Regions from separate parts of the Exiguobacterium sp. CH10 genome, predicted to be linked through region 1. Evidence: predicted binding sites of a transcription regulator. Region 1 holds the regulator's gene; each other region holds the start of a gene.
What was found. Region 1 encodes Rex, which represses fermentation and respiration genes when NADH is low (regulators of the CRP and FNR family bind a similar motif). Its sites were predicted from a motif close to TTGTGAAATATTTCACAA; they were not measured.
Positions count from the first base shown of each region.

Region 2: a site for Rex is predicted at 2,331-2,348, ahead of KNP04_RS10100 (formate/nitrite transporter family protein). Genes of this name have one in related genera too.
Region 3: a site for Rex is predicted at 1,643-1,660, ahead of pflB (formate C-acetyltransferase). Genes of this name have one in related genera too.
Region 4: a site for Rex is predicted at 1,497-1,514, ahead of KNP04_RS11520 (DoxX family membrane protein). Genes of this name have one in related genera too.

Region 1 covers NZ_JACSKO010000005.1:11,201-14,786, forward strand. Annotated here, with positions in the region: gene KNP04_RS13360 (ABC-F family ATP-binding cassette domain-containing protein) at 1-1,210, opposite strand, end outside; gene KNP04_RS13365 (redox-sensing transcriptional repressor Rex) at 1,361-2,017, shown strand; gene tatA (twin-arginine translocase TatA/TatE family subunit) at 2,017-2,235, shown strand; gene tatC (twin-arginine translocase subunit TatC) at 2,239-3,027, shown strand; gene KNP04_RS13380 (FAD-dependent oxidoreductase) at 3,240-3,586, shown strand, end outside.
Region 2 covers NZ_JACSKO010000002.1:639,287-642,872, reverse strand. Annotated here, with positions in the region: gene KNP04_RS10105 (anaerobic ribonucleoside triphosphate reductase) at 1-1,248, opposite strand, end outside; gene KNP04_RS10100 (formate/nitrite transporter family protein) at 1,440-2,270, opposite strand; gene KNP04_RS10095 (50S ribosomal protein L25/general stress protein Ctc) at 2,483-3,133, opposite strand; gene mutL (DNA mismatch repair endonuclease MutL) at 3,299-3,586, opposite strand, start outside.
Region 3 covers NZ_JACSKO010000004.1:71,402-74,987, reverse strand. Annotated here, with positions in the region: gene KNP04_RS12595 (DEAD/DEAH box helicase) at 1-910, opposite strand, end outside; gene KNP04_RS12590 (hypothetical protein) at 964-1,386, opposite strand; gene pflB (formate C-acetyltransferase) at 1,748-3,586, shown strand, end outside.
Region 4 covers NZ_JACSKO010000003.1:211,842-215,427, forward strand. Annotated here, with positions in the region: gene KNP04_RS11505 (glycoside hydrolase family 55 protein) at 1-380, opposite strand, end outside; gene KNP04_RS11510 (cold-shock protein) at 643-843, shown strand; gene KNP04_RS11515 (pyridoxamine 5'-phosphate oxidase family protein) at 961-1,374, shown strand; gene KNP04_RS11520 (DoxX family membrane protein) at 1,553-2,059, shown strand; gene KNP04_RS11525 (DUF3817 domain-containing protein) at 2,140-2,436, shown strand; gene KNP04_RS11530 (MFS transporter) at 2,458-3,586, opposite strand, start outside.

The DNA.
Region 1 (3,586 bases):
AGTTCTGCTGCTCCTGATCGTAGTAGCCGATCTCGACGCCGGTCCCGTAGCGGATATCACCGGTAAGAGCGGCTTGTTGTTTCGTCAATACTTTGAGAAGTGTCGACTTTCCGACCCCGTTCGGACCGACGAGAGCGACGGATTCCCCGCGCTGTAGTTGGAAACGGAGATTTTGGGCGATCGGTTCTTCATAACCGATGGCGAGGTCACTCGCGCTCAACACATCGTTCCCGCTCTGTCGTTTGATGGAGAACGAGAGGACAGCACTGCGTTCGTCACCGTCCGGAGCATCGAGGCGGTCGACTTTCTCCAGACGCTTCCGTACGCTTTGCGCCCGTTTCGTCGTCGTCGCCCGGGCGATGTTTCGCTGAATGAAGTCCTGCATCTTGGCAATCTCTTCTTGCTGCGACTCAAACTGCTTCTTCTCTTGTTCGTAGAGAGCGGCCTTTTGTTCGAGGTACTTCGTGTAGTTCCCGACGAAGCGGCGGCTCCGATGACGTGACAGCTCATAGACAACCGAGACGACGCGGTCGAGGAAGTATCGGTCGTGGGAGACGATGAGGACGGCGCCTTTATAGCCGCTCAAGTACTTCTCAAGCCATGCGAGCGTCTCGATGTCCAAGTGGTTCGTCGGCTCGTCCAAGATGAGCAGGTCGGGACTTTGAAGGAGCATCTTCGCCAAGGCGAGACGCGTCCGTTGTCCCCCGGAGAGCGTGTCGATCCGACGCTCGAAGTCGTCCGGATAGAAGCGCATCCCGTGAAGGACCGAGCGGATCGTCGCTTCATACTGGTAACCGCCGCGCTCTTTGAACGTGTGCTGCTCTTCATCGTAAGAGGAGAGGAGACGTTCGTAAGCCGCAGCGTCATTTAGGATTCGTTCGGATCCCATGTCGGCCTCCATGCGACGGAGCGTCTTCTCTTGCTCGATCAAGTCCGTAAAGACGGTGAGCATCTCGTTCCAGATCGTCTCGTCGGATTCGAGCCCTGAGTCTTGGGCGAGATAGCCGATGGTGACGTCTTTTGGCTTCATGATGTCCCCGGAGTCATAGTTATATTCACCAGCGATGACTTTCAAAAGCGTCGACTTCCCGGCCCCGTTTCGGCCGACGAGGGCGACGCGTTCGCCTTCCTGGATTTCGAGTTTGACGTTTTCTAAAATCGGCTCGACGCCGAAGGATTTGGATAAGTTATTGACTTGCAGTAGGATCAAGTGAAAAAACCCCTTTCTCTCTATTTAGTATACTGTATTTTTCAGCGATTTTAGGTATATTCGTTGAGTGGTCATGTGAATTCGTTTACAATCAAGGTGTATGAAATTCAGATTCGTTTGTAACGTGTCGTAAAAAGGAGGCTCTTTCCGTTGAGTCAAAACGAACCAAAGATTCCACAAGCGACAGCCAAACGGTTGCCACTATACTATCGATTTATTCAAAGCCTGCACGCGTCAGGTAAACAACGTGTCTCTTCAGCAGAACTGAGTGAGGCGGTCAAGGTCGATTCGGCTACGATTCGCCGTGATTTCTCGTACTTCGGTGCGCTCGGTAAAAAGGGATATGGCTATAACGTGCAGTATCTGTTAGACTTTTTCCGAAAGACACTGAATCAGGACGAGATTACGAATGTCGCCTTGGTCGGGGTCGGTCACCTTGGGACGGCATTCGTCAACTATAACTTCCTTAAAAACAATAACACACATATCGTCGTCGGGTTCGACGCAGACGAGACAAAAGTCGGCACGACGATGTCAGGCGTCCCAATTCATCACGTCGATGAGATGGAACAGATTATGAAGCAAAACAAGATTGACGTCGCCATTTTGACGGTACCTTCTGCCTATGCGCAGTCCGTCGCAGACGACTTGGTCCGTTTCGGCATCAAGGGCATCTTGAACTTCACACCGGCACGACTTACCGTACCGGACACGGTTCGCGTCCATCACATCGATTTGTCGATTGAGCTGCAGTCACTCATTTACTTTATGCAACACTATCCAACCGCTGAGGGGGTCCATCAATAATGGAATTACTAGCATCATCACTCGTCGTCGGGATTCCGGGTGGGGCGAGTCTATTCATCATCGCCATCATCGCGCTCATCATCTTCGGACCGAAGAAATTACCGGAGTTTGGTCGCGCGGCCGGACAAACGCTTCGTGAGTTCAAAAATGCAACGAACGGCATGATGAACGAGCACGACGAGAACGACAAGAAAGCTATCGAAAAGAAAGAGCAGTAAGCCATGAATCATCAACCTGATCAAGAGCGGGAACTCACCGATCACTTGACAGAGCTGCGGAGACGACTGATGCTATCTGCATTTGTCGTCTTTGCCTTCTTTTTGATGGCTTTGCCGAGTGTCAAATATGTACTCGCGTACTTGCAAGAAGATCTCGTCGAACGCGGGCTCGAACTGAACGCCTTTGGGGTCGCGGACCCGCTCATGATTTACTTGAACTTGGCGCTCATCATCGGCCTGATTGCGGCGAGCCCATTCCTACTGTATCAAGTGTGGGCGTTTGTCGCACCCGGTCTGCATCCGAATGAACGAAAAGGTACGCTCGCTTATATCCCGATCATCTTCGGATTATTCTTGATCGGCCTTGCGTTCGCCTACTACTGGTTATTCCCGCTCGTCCTCGATATCTCGACGGACCTCGGGCAAGACCTTGGACTCGAACAAATCATCGGGGCGAACAATTACTTCACGTTCTTGTTGCAACTGACGATTCCGTTCGGTCTATTGTTCCAATTGCCGGTCGTGACGATGTTCTTGACCCGGATTGGTGTCGTGACACCATACTTCTTATCAAAAATTCGTAAGTATGCGTACTTCGCGCTATTCGTAGTCGCGGCATTCATCACACCACCGGATTTGACGTCGCACCTTATGGTGTCATTGCCACTCTTCTTCCTATATGAAATCAGTTTATCGATTTCACGCGTCGCCTACAAAGGGGTGCTGCGCCGGGAGAAAGAAGCGATGGTGCAAGAACAGATGGATTTAATGAAACAGATGAATGAGAAATGAGCATCGTTCCGTAAATGGGATGATGCTTTTTTATATGCATTCCACTGTAGTTCAACTTGTGTTCAAACTTTAGACACTTTTACGTGAAATAGTGAGCATAGTCGTTGAATCCTATATTGTGAAATAGTACACTAAAGTCAGGAAGTGAATGTGATATTTATCACAATATAAAACAAAACGTATTGTTTAAGATAAAAGGAGAGACGACTCATATGAAAATCGCAGTCATCGGATGTACACACGCAGGAACAGCAGCTGTCAAAGGGTTACTCAATCGATACAACAATCTCGACATCACCGTTTACGAGCGGAACGACAACGTCAGCTTCCTCTCGTGTGGGATTGCGCTCCATGTCGGTGGGGTCGTCCAACGTGCAGAAGAATTATTCTACTCCTCTCCACGTGAGCTTGAAGAACTCGGAGCGACTATGCGCATGAAACATGATGTCTTGTCGATTGACGCCGAAGCGAAGACGGTCCACGCCAAAAATCTCGAGACGGGGGAAGACGTGCATGACACGTACGACCGCTTGATCGTTACGACGGGTTCATGGCCGAT
Region 2 (3,586 bases), on a different contig from region 1:
TGTACTGCCCGTCAACACCTTCAACGTTTCAGCGAGTCCGATGAATCCGAGGGAAAGCGTTCCTTGTTTCAGCACATCTCGGACCTCATCATGTATATGTAACTGCTCACTTCCACGCCAGACACCTTGTGTGTAAAGAAAACGAAATTCTTCAGCGCGACGTGTACATTGATACTCGAAACGCTCGATCAACTGTTCGATGCCGATATCGATATATCGGTTAAGAATGCGGTAAAAGTCAGTTAGTGATTCAGAGACAAGCGCCATCTTCACCAAGTTGAGTGTGGAGAAAGATAAGTTGCCACGTCCGACTGACGTCTCCTCACCGTGGCGATTTCCCATAACCCGAGTGCGGCAGCCCATGTACGCCACTTCAGATTCATGCGATCCATCATAGTAAGCGGCATTGAACGGGGCATCGATGAAGGAGAAGTTCGGGAAGAGCCGTTTGCCTGTGACGCGACACGCTTCACGAAAGAGATCAACGTTCGGGTCGTCCTCGTTGAAGTTGATGCCTTCTTTCACTTTAAAGATTTGAATAGGAAAAATCGGGGTCTCTCCATTCCCTAACCCACGTTCTGTGGCACGAAGTAACTCCCGAATGAGGATGCGTCCCCACTTTGAGGTATCCGTCCCGTAATTGATTGAGACGAACGGGACTTGACCGCCACCTCGTGAATGCATCGAGTTCGCATTATGAATGAACGCCTCACACGCCTGATATGTCGCCGAAATCGTCTCTTCTTCTGCGAGTTGTTCCAATTGTGTCTTGTCCCAGTCAACAGGGAGTGATTGGAGTTTGCTCAATTGGCGCTCATAGGTCTTCTCGACGTACGGTGCCAAATCGACGTCAAACATCGGGAACGCTTGACCCCCATGCTGCATATTTTGATTCGCTTGAAGGATGATGGACGCGAGCGCCATGGCGGAGCGAATGTCCTTTGGCGACCGAATCGTCCCATGCCCGGTATGGAAACCGTCATTCAACAATTGACCGAGTGGAATTTGACAACATGTCGTCGATCCTGTGATGTAATAGTCGGCGTCGTGCACGTATAAATAGTTATCAGTGACGGCCTGTTTTGAGCGCTCCGACATCAAATATGTCTGCGACAATTCTTTCGACACTTCTGAAGAGAGTCGTGCTAGTTTCCCAAGTGGGGACTTTCCGTCCACATTCGCATTTTCTTGTACTAAGTCTTGGTCTGGTAAGACGCAAACATCCTCATACAACTGCAGTAATTTCAAAACCCATCACCTCACTATATATGGATTAAAAACATTCAAAAAAGTTTTTAAAATCCTATATATAGATTATGACACGTATTTTTCTTGATGGTCACGAGTCGATATTGTGACAGTTTACGTGTGAGCATACGACAAAAAAGAGCCTCGTCTTCGGTAAGACAAGGCCCAGCGTTATTTGTGACAAACGTCATTTATTTAGCAGCTTTGACGACTTTTAATTCGACTTCTTCCTCTAATTCTTGTGCCTCACGGAGACCTTTTGAGTTGAGCCATGTATAGATGGCTCCCATGAAGAGGGCGCCGCCGATAATATTACCGAATGTCGCAGGAATCAAGTTGTGGATTGCACCTGCCATGCTGATCGTTTCAGGATGTGGAACGACGAGCGTCAAGGCGAACAAGACGAAGTTGGCGATAACATGGTCGAATCCTGAAGCGAAGAAGACGGCAACAAGGAAAATCATCGAGAAAATTTGAGCGAATTCATTTTTCATTTGTTTCGGTAAGAAAATGGCGAGACAGACCATCCAGTTACAGAAGATGGCGCGGAAGAAAATTTCGACCGTCGTGTGATGCATTTTCCCCTCGACGACTGAGAACAACCAGTTGTTCATGCCAAGTTCTTGGATGACGCCAGTCGGTGCAAGTAGTAACGCAAATAGGATTCCCCCAAGTGCGTTCCCGACGAAGCATAATAACCAAACGAGCATCGTGTCGCTGAGCGTTGTATAGCCGCGAAGTGTCGACGTCGTGAAATACATCGTATTCCCCGTAAACAACTCGGCTCCCCCATAGATGATCATAACGAGCGCAATCCCGAACGAGAAGCCCCCGATGAGTGTCGTGAACGGAGATTCCGCTAAATACATACCGTTGACGACTTTCAGCGTGAAGATTGAAGCAAAGCCGATAAAAATCCCGGCTAACATTGCCCGTAAAAAGTATTCCATTGGACGATAATGAATCATTTGCGAGGAAGCCTGTGCTTTTTTCCGTAATGATTCGAGTGCATGGATTTCCATTGATGCCATGTCACAAACCCTTCTTTCTGAATAATTAAATAGGAAAGTATCAGTTCTAATATGTGAAATCATTAACAATATAAACTGTACAGTCTCTGTTGGCAATCACCTCTTGAGGGAATTGACAGAGTGTTCACATCGTAATCGTTTACATATGGCGGATTTGTGACAAAGAAAAAGTGCTCCGATTTCTCGAAGCACTTTCTTTACAATTATTCTTTATCTTCAGTCGATTCTTCTGTTTCTTCAGAAGATGTTTCTGAAGCTTCTTCTTCAGTCGAACCTTCCTCTGATTCAGTTTCTTCCTCTTCCTCAGCAACCGGCTCATTCACAGAGGCGATGTGCATATCTGGTTCAGAGACAATCGTGTATGCTTTGTCTTCTGGAAGATCCGCTACCGTCACCGAGTCACCGATTTCGAGGTCTGACACGTCGAGTTCGATGCGTTCAGGGATGTTGGCAGGTGTCGCAGAAACCGTTACTTTATAGAGCGACTGAGCGAGATATCCGCCTTCTTTGACACCTTTCGCGTCGCCGACAAGGACGATATCCGCTTCGACTTCTGTCTCTTCATCCATCTTCACAGCCATGAATTCGACGTGCTGATAGAAGTTTGTGAACGGATTTGTTTCTGAACCGTGCACGAGCGTATTGATTTTGTTTCCATCGAAATGGAGTTCAATCAAAGCGTTGTCACCATGGTCTCGAAGAATTTTACGAAGGTCCATCTCGTCAAACACGATTGGTGTGCTGTCTACTTTGTAACCATAAACAACTCCTAACGCTTTTCCTTCGTTACGCAACTTCGTGCGTAGTGATCGTGGGCGTAATTCTCGTTTTGAAACTTGAAGTTTGTTCGTCATTTTCTTTTCCTCCTACATGGATATACATTTCATGTCGACATCTTGAGGGTGAGGCAGTGAAAAAGCCACCTCTCAACCTCGATGCGTTGAGTGACATGTGTATAGTTTTCCCATGAGGACTCGTAAATAAACGTTACATCGTATTAAAACAAGGTAACAAGACGATTACATGACACGTTTGAACAACTTCTCGAGTTCATACGTGCTCCACTTCACGAGAATCGGACGACCATGCGGACAAGTGAATGGAGACGTCGTACGACCTAAATCATCAATCAATTGTCGCATCATGTCCATATTGAGTGGATGATTCGCTTTAATCGATCGTTTACACGCCATGAGGATTGATGCTTCCTCTCGATATTTCGCGATGTCAATCGAGCGTTGTTGAATCGCCATCTCCACTAGATCACGAATTGTACCCTCTAAGTCATGTTGTGGATACCATGTCGG
Region 3 (3,586 bases), on a different contig from region 1:
CGTGCGTCACATCTTCGATATCGAGCCCGCGTGCCGCGAGACCTGTCGTGATGAGGAGCGGGTATTCGCCTTTACGGAATTCACGGAGTGTCTCGACGCGTTCGCGCTTTCCTTTCAAGCTGTCGAGCATGCGGTAGTCCACTTTCAACTTTTCAAGCTCCCCACGAAGTGGTGGCAAGAACGAGCGGTTATTGATGAACGCAAGTGCTTTCACGCCATCGACGTGTGAAAGACGGCGTAACAGTTCTGGTTTGTAGCGACGCGTCGTCAACAAGTAACCGTATGTCACTTGATCGCTGACAGCACGTTCGATTTTGATATGTGCCGGCTCGTTCATGAACGGTGCCGACCACTCTTTGAGTGAATCGGTGAGTGTTGCTGAGACGAGTGCAAGTTGACGCTCATGCGCAGTATGCTTGATGATGCGTTCTGCCGCTTCTGTCAAACCGCTATCGATGATTTGGTCGGCTTCATCGAGAATGACGGTATGTGTCTCATGGAGCTTCAGCTTTTTCTTGTCAATCAATTCGACGAGACGTCCCGGTGTCCCGACGATTAAATGCGGCTTTTTCTTGATTCGATCGATTTGACGTTTCAATTCGACACCGCCAATGAACGAGCCGATGCGAACATCGCCTTTTTCGGTGAAACGTTGCGCGACCTGTTGGATCTGCATAACAAGTTCACGAGTTGGAGCGACAACGACAACTTGGATTCGGTCGTTCGATGGATCGATTTTTTCAATCGCTGGGAGCAGGTAAGCGAGTGTTTTACCCGTTCCGGTCGGTGCCTCGATTGTCACGTCTTTTCCATCTAATAGTAGGGGGAACGCTTCTTTTTGGACCGGCATCGGCTCGTTAAAGCCCATCCGTTCCCACGTCTCGTTAATAAAAGGTTTTGTAAAATTCATAATAGGTCTCCTTATCTTTAGGCAAAAACAAAGGAAGCGAAAGCGCTCCCTCGTCAAATATAGCGAACATGCTCCTGGCCATCTTCCATTGAAGAACGTAACGTCTGTGTATACGTTTGACCGTCTTCGATGAGTTGGATGTGGGCATCCGCGCCTTCTGCTGTCAATTCAACTTTCTCAATCGTGAATCCTTGATAAACGCGATACTGTAACTCGGACGTCATTTTCTCGAACGGTTTCAGTTCCGGATGTGTCGTGATGACATGGATTGGACGCGACAAAAGTCCGGCGAGTAATTGGTCGCGATAATCGATAAAATCTTCGTTCTCGATGTCATCGTCAAAGCGAATCCAAAACCCTCCATCTTCAAATTCTGTGATAAATCCATCACGCTTTTCACCGGCTTCGTCGACCTTTAGTGAGATGCGATCGCCGACTTGAAAGGCGTGGCTTGGTGTTAATGGTTCGTACGTCATGAGTAGAACCCCTTCCTCTTATACAATGTTCTGCCTTCATTGTGTCTGATACGACACAAAAATTCAAGTTCTAACCGAGTGATGTGAGATTTATCACCCCAAAAACTGTATAGTTCGTCACAGAACAATCAAATTAGTACAGATCATAGTTCGACCCTAATGAAATGGGATTCAGCTGTTTCAAACTATATAATTAATCGAATATAACAGTTTGTAAAACGCTTTCAAAAACGGCTATGTCATCACGTTCATAAGATTGTTACAAGTTTCACAAGACTGTAAAACATATTGTTCACGTTTTCACGTACACTCACAGTATAGATAACACGCAGTTACTTTCGAGAATGAGGAGTGAATCAACATGGCAACCGAAATCAAATCCGCATGGTCAGGTTTTGTCCCTGGTCAGTGGACGAATGAAGTCAATGTCAGTGAGTTTATCCGTTTGAACCGTCATGAATACACAGGGAACGATACGTTTTTAGCAGGTCCGACAGAAGCGACAAACGTTCTTTGGAACCGTGTGATGGAACTGACAAAAGAAGAGCGTGAACGCGGAGGCGTTTGGGACGTCGATCAACACACACCATCGACAATCGTGTCGCATGGACCAGGTTACTTAAACAAAGAATTAGAGAAAGTCGTTGGCGTTCAGACGGATGAGCCGTTCAAACGTTCGATTCACCCGAATGGCGGGATTCGCATGGTGGATGCCGCACTAGAATCATATGGTTTCGAGCCAGATGAAGAAATCACAAAAATTTACTCAGAGATTCGTAAAACACATAACCAAGGTGTCTTCGATGCCTACACGCCTGAAATGCGGGCCGCTCGTAAATCAGGGATCATCACAGGTCTTCCGGATGCGTACGGTCGTGGACGCATTATCGGTGACTATCGCCGCGTCGCGCTCTACGGAATTGATTTCTTGATGGCAGAACGCAAAAAAGACTTGGCGAAACGGGGTGGATTCTTATCTGAATCAGACATCCGTGACCGGGAAGAACTATCGGAACAACTGCGTGCGCTTCAAGAACTTAAACAACTTGGGGCAGCTTATGGATTTGACCTCGGTCGCCCTGCTGAAAACACGCAAGAAGCGTATCAATGGGTGTACTTGGCATACCTTGCTGCAATCAAAGAGCAAAACGGTGCCGCGATGTCACTCGGACGCGTCTCGACATTCCTTGATGTGTACGCTGAACGTGACCTTGAAGCTGGTCGTTTAACAGAATCGGACGTTCAGGAAATCGTAGATCACTTCATCATGAAGCTTCGGATCGTCAAATTCTTACGGACACCAGACTATAACGAATTGTTCTCAGGTGACCCGACTTGGGTAACGGAGTCAATCGGTGGGATGAGTGAAGATGGTCGCTCGAACGTCACGAAGAGCTCGTTCCGATTCTTACATTCACTCACGAACCTCGGTCCTGCTCCAGAGCCGAACTTGACCGTTCTCTGGTCGACGAAGCTACCAGAAGGCTTCAAACAATACTGTGCGAAAATGTCGATTGAAACATCGGCGATTCAATATGAGAACGATGACTTGATGATGCCACAATTCGGTGACGACTATGGTATCGCATGTTGTGTGTCACCGATGAAGATCGGAAAACAGATGCAATTCTTCGGTGCGCGTGCAAACATGGCAAAAGCCCTTCTTTATAGCATGAATGGCGGACGTGACGAGAAGAGCGGTGCTCAAATCGCTCCTGCTTGGGAGATGAATGCAGAAGATGTGCTCACGTACGAAAAAGTATATGCCGACTTTGACCGTACACTCGACTGGTTGGCAGAACTATACGTGAATACGCTCAACGTCATTCACTTCATGCATGACAAATATGCGTACGAACGTATCGAAATGGCACTTCACGATCCAGAAATCTTACGGACGATGGCTTGTGGGATTGCCGGTCTCTCTGTAACGGCAGATAGTCTTTCAGCAATCAAATACGCAAGCGTCAAACCGGTCCGTAATGAAGAAGGAATCATCGTTGATTTCGAAACAGAAGGCGATTTCCCGAAATTCGGTAACAATGACGACCGTGTCGACGCAATCGCCGTCGAACTCGTCGAATCGTTCATGGAAAAAGTACGGAAACATAAAACATACCGTGACGCGCTTCATACGCAATCGGTCCTTACCATCACATCAAACGTCGTGTACGGGAAGAAAACAGGGAATACGCCAGAC
Region 4 (3,586 bases), on a different contig from region 1:
AAGACGCGGCGGTTAGAGCGGAGGGCGAGACGAAAAGCGAGCGTGCAATCCGTTTGTCCGTCCCCGACGGCGCCATAGTCTGTCACATCAACACGTTGTTTTGTGACCTGCATCAGATTCAAATATTCCGCATCGAGTCGGCGCATCCAAACAGGACGAACCATTCCGTCCATTTGTTCGAGCGGGAGTGACGTTTGAACAGGCGTAATGCGTTCTGTCATTGGAATTCGGCAAGGGATGGATTGTTGCTGCTCTGAGTAAGCTGTCTCGCGCGTGGCGCGGTGCCATTCGAGTGTTCGCTGGATGAGGTCTTCTTCCGACCAATCAGAATAAGAGGCAATCATCGAAGCGATTGATTGCGGGTCGCTTGTGTTTTTCATCATAAGATCCTCCTCGCATCATCTTCTCTAGCATGTACCCGTTTCACCCCGTTTTTTAGCAATCAGAAGTATTTACTAGACAGAAGCATCTAGTCGTGTTATATTCAATATGTGCTTAATTAAGAATAGCTGGAATCATAATTCACAAGTGCTTGGGATTATTTTTCATTAGATAATCCAGAGGCTTGTATTTTTTTTGGTCAAGTTTTTTCTAGTAAGGCACTACTATAACGCATAGCGTTTATTTCAGGAGGGTTCATTCATGAACACAGGTAAAGTAAAATGGTTTAACTCAGAAAAAGGTTACGGCTTCATCGAAATGGAAGGCGGAGACGACGTATTCGTACACTTCTCAGCAATCCAAGGCGACGGCTTCAAAACACTTGAAGAAGGCCAAGAAGTAACTTTCGAAATCACAGACGGAGCTCGTGGACCACAAGCTTCTAACGTTGAAAAAATCTAATCTTCCTTTCTAAGGAATATGATACCTGCTCGCATCGGCGAGCAGGTTTTTTTGTGTTTAATCGTGTAGTTTGAGGGAACAGTATACGAGCGACAAATCATGAAGGAGGAATTCGGAATGAGTGCAAAAGAAACAGCTTTAAAAATCCTAGATTCAAGTGATGTAGGGACGATGGCGACCGTGTATAAGGTGAAGCCACATAGTCGTTACATGACATTTTTCCATGATGATTTTACACTCTACACAGCAACCTCGAACGATACAGATAAGGTGGAGGAATTAGAGAAGAATCCATATACGCATATTTTGATTGGTTATGATGGCGATGGGGTCGGCGACACGTACTTAGAAATCTTAGGGAAAGCGACTGTGTCAGATGATGAATCGATGAAAGAAAAAGTGTGGAACGACAAACTCGAAGGCTGGTTTGATGGACCAGACGATCCGAAGCTGGTCATCCTCAAAATCGAGCCGGAATCGATGCGTGTGATGAACAAGAAAGGTCAGCCACCTCAAGAAGTGACCTTGTAAAATCCTCAAAGACGCCTCAAGTAGGCGTCTTTTTGATGGATATGAATAGAGTGTGACGTACATATGGACGAATCATGAACAAACAAAAATTCATATGTGAAATAGTGAACATAGATGGTATATTGTGAATGTAATCACATTATTCATTTATTCAATTTCTTGAAAAGGAGGAATCATCATGTTCACGAAATTTTGGCAAAATCATAACATCGCTACGGCAATCTTGACGGTGTTACGTGTATGGCTCGGTTATCATTGGTTAACAGCAGGTTGGGGTAAAATCACAGGTGGCTTTGGAACGGAGGGATTCTTAAACAACGCGGTGACACTCGCGACTGGAGAACATCCAGCTGTCGCAGGATGGTGGGCTGCATTCTTAGAAAACGTTGCGATTCCAAACGCTGGATTGTTCGATATCCTCATTCCTTATGGTGAATTTTTGGTCGGGTTAGGGTTATTGCTCGGTGCACTCACACGTAGCGCGGCGTTCTTCGGGCTTGTCATGAACATGGCTTTCTTGCTCTCTGGAACGGTCAGTACGAACCCAACGATGTTGATCGTATCTGTATTGATTTTGGTTGCTGGACATAACGCAGGGAAAATCGGAGTCGATGGTTTGTTCCTTCGCAACTTCGTCGAAACGAAAGTATTGCATCGTTCACCAAATCGTCAAATAGCTTCGTAACTTTTATGCACTCTCCTGTGACAAACCTCTCATGTTTCGGCTACGATAGATATAGCCTACAGAGATAAAGGAGAACGCATATGACTACGACTCATTTTAAATGGCTTGGCTACACAGAAGGTGTGTCCTTCTTGTTGTTACTGTTTATCGCGATGCCATTGAAGTATATGGCGGGTATTCCACTCGCGGTCAGTATTGTCGGCGCAGCGCACGGTTTCTTGTTTGTGGCCTACGTACTTGCGGCCATGTACATGGCGTGGCGCTTCCGTTGGGGCTTCAAAGTGCTGACGCTTGCCGTCATGGCATCCGTCATCCCATTCGGACCATTTTTATTAGAGAAACGGGTACTCCCGTCAACAGAGAAGACATCGAACTGATTCGTTCGATGTCTTTTTTTGTTAAGATGCTTGTTCAATTGACTGAGCTGCTGCTCGTTCCGCTTGGATGTCATGGCGAATCCGATATGTGAGCGTGAAGGTACATAGGAGTAGGCCAATCATACATGCAGTGTATAGATGTGCGACTGGTACAAGATCACTCAATACCCCGAATAGAATAAAACCGATTGGCGTGATACCCATCGCAAGTGACTCGAGTACCCCGATCACGCGACCTAAATAATTCGGATCCGTATTCGTTTGTAAAAGCAATTGAATCGGAACGTTGACACGTACGATAAAGAAACCACTCAATAAGGCGAACATTGCGAAAAAGAAAATCGAAGTGAGGATGTTGAAGTTCAAATATAATGGAATGGCAGGGCCGACAAATAGAACACTGAGTATGGTCAGTGCAGATCGCATGGTCGACAGGCGATGTTTGATTTTGAATAGTGGCAAGGCGTGAAGTAAAGAAGCGATTAAGAATCCAATGGCAACCATGCTTTCAAGTAGTCCAAACTGAAACGGAGACACGCCGACCTCTTGTAAAGCGGCTATCGGGAACAACACTTCTGTCGCGACGAAAAAGAAGTTCAAGAAGGCAGCTAGAACGGCGACAGTCCATAAAACTCGTTGCTGCTTCAAATAAGAGAGACCAGACCGTACATCTTCCCAGGTGGATTGTTCGGTTGGAGCAATCTCTTTCTGATGAAATGTGAGTCGAGAAGCAAGCAAGGCGGCAATCATGAAGAATAGGGCTGAACTGAATAAAAAAGCTGAAATCGGTATGAGTTTAAACAGTGCTCCGGCAAGAAGCGGAGTGCCGATACTTGAGATGGAGATGATGCTCTGAATGAGGGAGTTGGCACGTTGAAGCTCTTCCTCTTCGAATAGAAGTGGGATCGAACTCGATAGCGTGACCGATAAGAAGGTAGAGACGATGGATAGGAAGAATGTGATGACATAAAAGGCAGGTGCTTCGAACGTCCAAAGCAAACTTGCGATCCCTGCGAGTAAAAATAATCCTCCATTCAAAGACTCCATCTTGATGATGACTCGTTTTCGGTCAAGTTTGTCCGCATAAGCGCCGGCAAATGGTGACAAAAGAACGCGTGGCAATGTGCCTGCCAGTAAGACAAATGCGAAT